3 regions of the Pantoea sp. NSTU24 genome follow, and region 1 is predicted to be linked to each of the others. Evidence: predicted binding sites of a transcription regulator. Region 1 holds the regulator's gene; each other region holds the start of a gene.

Region 1 (2,265 bases):
AATGGTGTCTGGGATGCACTGGCTGATGGGCGGGTGGAGATCGCGATTGGCGCCACTCAGGCCATACCGGTAGGCGGACGTTTTGCCTTCCGCGATATGGGCACACTGAACTGGCGCTGCGTAGTCGCGCCCGATCATCCTCTGACGCAGGCAAGCCAGATCGATGATGACACACTGCGCAGCTGGCCGTCACTGGTACTGGAAGACACCTCGCGGGCGTTGCCGCGCCGCATGACGTGGACGCTGGATAATCAGCGCAGGCTGGTCGTGCCGGAGTGGCAGACCGGGCTGGAGTGTGTGCAGGCTGGATTGTGTGTGGCGATGGTGCCCGGTCATCTGGCCAGGCCACTGCTCGACAGCGGCGATCTGGCCGAGCTGACGCTGCCGGTTCCCTTTCCGGACAGTCCCTGCTGCGTCAGCTGGGCAGAAGATCGTGCATCACCCGCGACAGGCTGGTTGCTCAGCTATCTGGGTGATGCACAGACGCTTAATCAGGAGTGGTTAAGCGAAGATTAACGTCGGTAGTCGCGGAACGGGCCGTCGGCGACGGAACGACGTTCGATCAGCGTCGGGTGAACCTCAATGGTTTGCGACACTTCGCGTTTGCTGGTGATACGGTCCAGCAGCATATCCAGCGCTTTTTCACCCAACTGGGCTTTTGGCTGATGAACGGTGGTCAGGGCTGGTGCGAAATAGCGCGCGTTGCGCACATTGTCATATCCGATCACCGAAATATCCTGAGGAACGCGCAGCCCCATCTCATCGGCAGCACAAATCGCGCCCATCGCCATGATGTCGCCGCCACAGAACACCGCTGTAGGACGCTGTTTCTGCGACAGGATCTGCTGCATTGCCTGATAGCCTGATTCCGGCTCAAAGTCACCCTGAACAATCCATTCGTCCCGTGGCTGAATACCTGCTTCTTCCAGCGCTTTCAGGAAACCGGCATGGCGGCCGCCACCGGTATTACGCTCCATCTGGCCGGGGATAGCCCCGATATCACGGTGTCCGCGTTCAATCAGATAGCGGCCAGCCAGATAACCGCCCTGGAAGGCATTGTCCAGCACTGTGTCGGTGAAATCAGCGCGGGATTCGCCCCAGTCCATCACCACCATCGGGATATTACGGTTCTCTTCCAGCATCTGCAGCAGGTCGTCCGGGTATTCGGAGCACATCACCAACAGGCCGTCTACGCGCTTCTGCGCCATCATACTGAGATAGGCGCGCTGCTTTTGCAGATCGTTATGCGCATTACCCAGGATCAGCGTGTAGCCTTTATCAAAGCAGTGATTCTCAACGGCTTCGATAATTTCAGCGAAGTAGGGCGCTTCGCTGGAGGTAGCCAGAAGCCCCAGCGTGCGGGTGTGGTTCACTTTCAGGCTGCGTGCCACGGCGCTCGGCGAGTAGTGCAGTTCTTTAATCGCCTGCCAGACCGCATCACGCGTCTCTTCAGCGACAAAGCGGGTTTTGTTAATGACGTGCGAAACGGTGGTTGTGGAGACGCCAGCGCGTTTTGCCACATCTTTTATTGTTGCCATGAGAATCGGACTCCAGTGCTTATCTAACGCTATGATAAGCTTAATGTTAAACGTTTGCGTATGCTCAGGGAATTTTTCGCAAAAATGCCGCGTTTATGGCGGCTGAACAGCCGCTGGCGGAGGTAAACACGCCTGAAAAGATGCGCAAACGGAATCAGCGTTGCGCGCGTTGCGCAACGAAAGCGGGATTCTAACAAGGCTGGGCGGATAAAACGAGATTTTTACCGTATCCTGTGGGAAAATGGAGTAACCCTGAAAACAGTAAGGTTAAGAGGTGAGCAATGAGTTCCGATCTCAAACTGGCGTTAATGACCACCGTTGGCTGTCTGCTGATGATTGTGGCCTTTAGTTTTACCGCCATTCTGCACTAAAAAAAAGCCGGGACTTTCCCGGCTTTTTTTGGCTGTGTTGCGGTTCAGCGGATAGTTTTCGGCGTCATAACCCGGCGGGCACCGATGTAGTGACGCTGCCAGTAATCTTCCCCTAAGGCGCTAATCTGAATATCTTTGCCGGTACGTGGCGACTGAATAAACTTGCCGTCGCCCAGGTAAACACCGACATGATCGGCGGTGCCGCGGCCATTAATGCGGAAGAAGACCAGGTCCCCTTTCTCCAGTGATTCACGCTTGATCGGCGCGGCATCACGCAGGTGGTACATCTCGTTCGCGGTGCGTGGGATCTTAAACTTCACCAGATCTTTGTAGGCGTACCAGACCAGGCCACTGCA
Region 2 (2,265 bases), 1.4 Mb from region 1:
CCTGGACCGGCATCTGACGGTTACGGATCTCAACAATGGCGCTGCTGCCGACGCTGGCCGGCACGCGCGCCAGGGCAATGCTGCAACCCAGTGTCGGTGAGAACGAGCCACTGGTAATGATCCCCTCCTGCAACTGCCCCTGACTATCGGTGAAGCGCACCGGCAGGCCGTTGCGCAGCACCCCTTTTTCCCTGAGGATTAGCCCCACCAGCTTGTCGGTACCCCGTTCACGCTGCACTTCCAGCGCTTCCCGTCCGATAAAATCGCGATCGGCAGGTTCCCAGCTGAGGGTCCAGCCCATATTCGCGGCCAGCGGTGACACGCTTTCATCCATCTCCTGACCATAGAGATTCATACCCGCTTCCAGGCGCAGCGTATCGCGCGCCCCCAGGCCGGCGGGCTTCACGCCTGCCGCCAGCAGACGCTGCCAGAACCCGGCCGCTTCCGTAGCGGGCAAGGCAATCTCATAGCCTGCTTCACCGGTATAGCCGGTAGTGGCGATAAACAGGTCGCCTGACGCCACACCGAAGAAGGGCTTCATGCCCGCCACAGCCTCGCGTTGCGCCTCAGTAAACAGCGTCTGCGCTTTCTGCTGCGCCTCTGGCCCCTGCACGGCGATCAAGGCCAGGTCATCGCGTTCAGTCAGCGTGATGCCATAGCCTTCAGCGTGCTGCGCGATCCAGGCGAGATCTTTTTCACGGGTCGCGGAGTTAACCACCAGCCGGAAAAAATCCTCGCTCATAAAGTAAACAATTAAATCGTCAATGACGCCACCAGAGGCATTCAGCATGCCGGAATAGAGCGCTTTGCCCGGCTGCGTCAGCTTTGCCACATCGTTTGCCAGCAGATAACGCAGGAATTCGCGGGTGCGCGGACCTGTCAGATCGATAATGGTCATGTGGGAGACGTCAAACATGCCGGCGTCGGTGCGCACTACATGATGCTCATCCATCTGTGAGCCATAGTGCAGCGGCATCATCCAGCCGTGGAAATCCACCATGCGGGCACCGCAGGCCTGATGCTGTTCAAACAGAGGTGTTTGCTGAGTCATAACGATCCTGTGCAGAAGCGAGTGAGTGCAAAAGTGCGCCGGATTCCAGCACCGACGCAAACGTTCTCTTATGACTGACGTTACCACCGAATCTGAGGATTAACCATAAGCAAACCGGGGGCGAAATCAGAAGCACAGCCTAACCAGAAAGGCGCGTCAGCAGGATAAAAAACTGCGATTTTGTGATTAATCGCGCAATAAATGCAGGGCTTTTAAATATACGCAGCAAATTTATGCGAGAGGGCGTCCGGGATGTTAAAAAAATACCAGACGCATAAACGTCATGAATGAAAAAAACTAATGCGAATTGTGCGGCAAAATTAGAATAAATCAAATGAGGAACCCTGCTGGTGCAGCGTTGCCTTTTTATGGTGCAGCGGAGTTTCAGCGATAAAAAAAGCCAGCGCAGGCTGGCTTTCAGAGGGGGGAATTAGCGGAGCCAGGCGGGCAAATCGTTCAGCCCCATCGCCTGCTTCAGCATCATCGGTTTGACGCCCGGCAGACGATCGGCCAGTTTCAGGCCCACATCACGCAGCAGTTTTTTTGCCGGATGATTGCCCGCAAACATTTCACGGAAGCCCTGCATGCCCGCCAGCATCATGGCCGCGCTGTGCTTGCGACTGCGCTCATAACGGCGCAGATAGAGGTGCTGACCGATATCTTTACCCTGCTGATGCAGGCGACGAATTTCACCAATCAGCTCAGCGGCATCCATGAAGCCCAGGTTCACGCCCTGGCCAGCCAGCGGATGAATGGTGTGCGCCGCATCGCCCACCAGCGCCAGACGGTGAGCAGCGAACTGACGGGCATAGCGCGCCACCAGCGGGAATGATTTGCGTTCACTCTCCAGCTGGCACAAGCCAAGCCGCATATCAAACGCCACAGAGAGCTGCTGATTGAACAGCGCGTCAGGCATGGTTTCCAGGCGACTCGCCTCCTGTGGCGCGAGCGACCAGACGATCGAACTCAGGTGCAGGTCCTGCATCGGCAGGAAAGCCAGAATGCCGTCGCCGTGAAACACCTGACGGGCTACCGCATCGTGCGGCTTTTCCGTGCGGACGTTGGCCACTAATGCGTGATGATCATAATCCCAGAAGGTCAGCGGAATGTCGGCCTTGTTACGTAGCCAGGAGTGAGCACCGTCCGCAGCAATCATCAGCCGCGCACTCAGCATGGTGCCATCCTGCAGGGTAATAAAGGCTTCATTGTCACCA
Region 3 (2,265 bases), 1.9 Mb from region 1:
AAATCACAGTATCCAGCTGCTGCGCCGGCTGATCTTTCAGCGTCACCGATTTGTTCGACACGACCTGCAGCTGCGGGTCACGGTTACGCTGCTGCTGCTCCATACGCTGCGACAGCACATCCAGCCCGTCACTGGTTGGTTCGCCCGCAATCACGATAATGGCACGCGCGCCGGTTTCATCCGCATAGACGTGCATGTTGGTAGTCTGTGAACCCAGCTTACCGCTTTTATCTGACATGCCAGGTGGCAGTGAGAAGCTCAGCTTGCCATCCATCAGCGTGACGGTCTGCGCTGACTGACTGGCGCTGACGCCGTTGTCATTCGCCGCATCCTCTTTCTTCTGGTCACAGGCCGCTAAGCCCAGCACCAGTAAACTCATTCCTACATATTTCACCAGCTTGCGCATCAGAATCCCTTTTTCAGTTTCCGGTCAGGCATTAATACAACAGGAATCAGGCTGCAAACGCAACCTGATGATTGTCAGAAGATCTTAGCGGAAATTGGCCGGAATGGCAGGGCGGCCAGGCGTCGGGTGAGTCAGACGCCTGTTTGTCCGTCAGCCCCTGACGTCTGAAGAACCTGGCTTAGCCGAAGTTGACCTGGCGGGTGGCCTGACGTTCAGCCAGGCGCTTCAGCGCCGCATTGAGTAGCACACCATAGGCGGGCAGGAAGAAGACCATGCAGATCAGCACCTTGAAGCTGTAATCTACCAGGGCGATCTCGACCCAGTGCTGCGCCATAAACGCATCGGGGCTCTTGTAAAACGCGATAAAGAAAAAGGCCAGCGTGTCGCTGATGTTGCCCAGAAACATGGCGCAACCCGGTGCGACCCACCACTGGGGCAGCTGGCGCAGGCGGTTGAAGACATGAACGTCGAGGATCTGACCCAGCGCGTACGCCATAAAGCTGGCGCAGGCGATACGGGCAACGAACAGGTTCATCTGTTCCAGCGCCTGCCAGCCCTGCCATTCGCCCTGATAAAAGAGGGCAGAGATGCCATAGGAGATGAACAGTGCCGGGATCATCACCGCCAGAATAATGCGTCGGGCCAGCGGTGCGCCAAAGATACGCACGGTGAGATCGGTCGCCAGGAAGATAAACGGAAAGCTGAACGCGCCCCAGGTGGTGTGGAAACCAAAGATGGCAACCGGCAGCTGGACCAGATAGTTACTTGAGGTGATCACCAGCAGGTGAAACAGCGACAACCAGAAAAGCGCATGCATGCGCTGACGTGAAGAAAATGCGAGCATAGTCGACCTTTTTAATGTTGGGGTGAGGGAACCCATTGCGCGACACCGTTCGAGCGATGACGGGCAGTTTTATGAGCAAAAAGCGGCGGCATCTTACCGCGTTGTGCTTTTTATGCAATGGTTAATTTTAACGCAATCGTTATCGCCTTGCGTCGCCGCCTGCACGCGCTAGAATGAGCGCCCCTTACCTGAACCGAGTCGATTATGAGCGATGCTTTTTCCTCTGCCGACCATCAGCTGGATGCCCGCGGCCTGCGTTGCCCGGAGCCGGTCATGATGGTGCGCAAAACCGTACGCAGCCTGCAGGATGGCGAGACGTTGCTGATCATCGCCGATGATCCGGCCACCACCCGTGATATTCCTGGTTTCTGCCGCTTTATGGAACACGGCCTGCTGGCACAGCAGACCGATACGCTGCCCTATCAGTTCCTGATCCGCAAAGGCATGGCGGGTTAACGACGGCCGGACAGGCCGCCGTTAACCTCTGCCCCCACAGGGCCGTGCTCAGGCGCGTCGCCGCAGTAACCGCAGCGCGTTGGCGGTGACCAGCGCGGTAGCCCCTGAATCGGCCACGACCGCCAGCCAGAGTCCGGTCAGACCCAGCAGGGTGGTGACCAGGAAAATTGCCTTTAATCCCAGCGCGATACCGATATTCTGACGGATAATGCGGCGGGTCCGGCGGGCCAGCGCAATCATCGGTGCGAGATGGCCGAGCTGATTTCGCGTCAGGGCCGCATCGGCCGCTTCCAGCGCCACATCGGTGCCGCTGCCCATCGCAATTCCCAGGGTTGCTGCTTTCATGGCTGGCGCATCGTTGATGCCATCCCCGACCATCGCCAGCGGCTGCTGCTGGCTCAGTTCACGCACTGCCGCAACCTTGTCGGCAGGCAGCAGGCTGGCGCGATAATCAATCTGCAGCTGGCGGGCGATGGTGGCGGCGGCTCGCGGATTATCCCCGGTCAGCATCAGGCTCTCAATACCCAGTTTTTTCAGCGCCTGCACCGCAGCGGCCGCG

The links. Region 1 encodes PurR, which represses purine synthesis genes. Its sites were predicted from a motif close to CANGCAAACGTTTGCNTG; they were not measured.
Region 2: the regulator PurR is predicted to act here: its motif matches at 1,105-1,122, upstream of gcvT (glycine cleavage system aminomethyltransferase GcvT).
Region 3: the regulator PurR is predicted to act here: its motif matches at 1,380-1,397, upstream of tusA (sulfurtransferase TusA).

Annotation. Positions count from the first base shown of each region.
Region 1 covers NZ_JBKIWZ010000001.1:1,111,620-1,113,884, forward strand. The annotation lists gene punR (DNA-binding transcriptional activator PunR) at 1-516, shown strand, start outside; gene purR (HTH-type transcriptional repressor PurR) at 513-1,538, opposite strand; gene ACLHDD_RS05485 (YnhF family membrane protein) at 1,820-1,909, shown strand; gene ACLHDD_RS05490 (C40 family peptidase) at 1,954-2,265, opposite strand, start outside.
Region 2 covers NZ_JBKIWZ010000001.1:2,523,795-2,526,059, forward strand. The annotation lists gene gcvT (glycine cleavage system aminomethyltransferase GcvT) at 1-1,051, opposite strand, end outside; gene ubiI (FAD-dependent 2-octaprenylphenol hydroxylase) at 1,482-2,265, opposite strand, start outside.
Region 3 covers NZ_JBKIWZ010000001.1:2,987,109-2,989,373, reverse strand. The annotation lists gene ACLHDD_RS14325 (DcrB family lipoprotein) at 1-406, opposite strand, end outside; gene ACLHDD_RS14320 (7-cyano-7-deazaguanine/7-aminomethyl-7-deazaguanine transporter) at 585-1,250, opposite strand; gene tusA (sulfurtransferase TusA) at 1,455-1,706, shown strand; gene ACLHDD_RS14310 (zinc/cadmium/mercury/lead-transporting ATPase) at 1,755-2,265, opposite strand, start outside.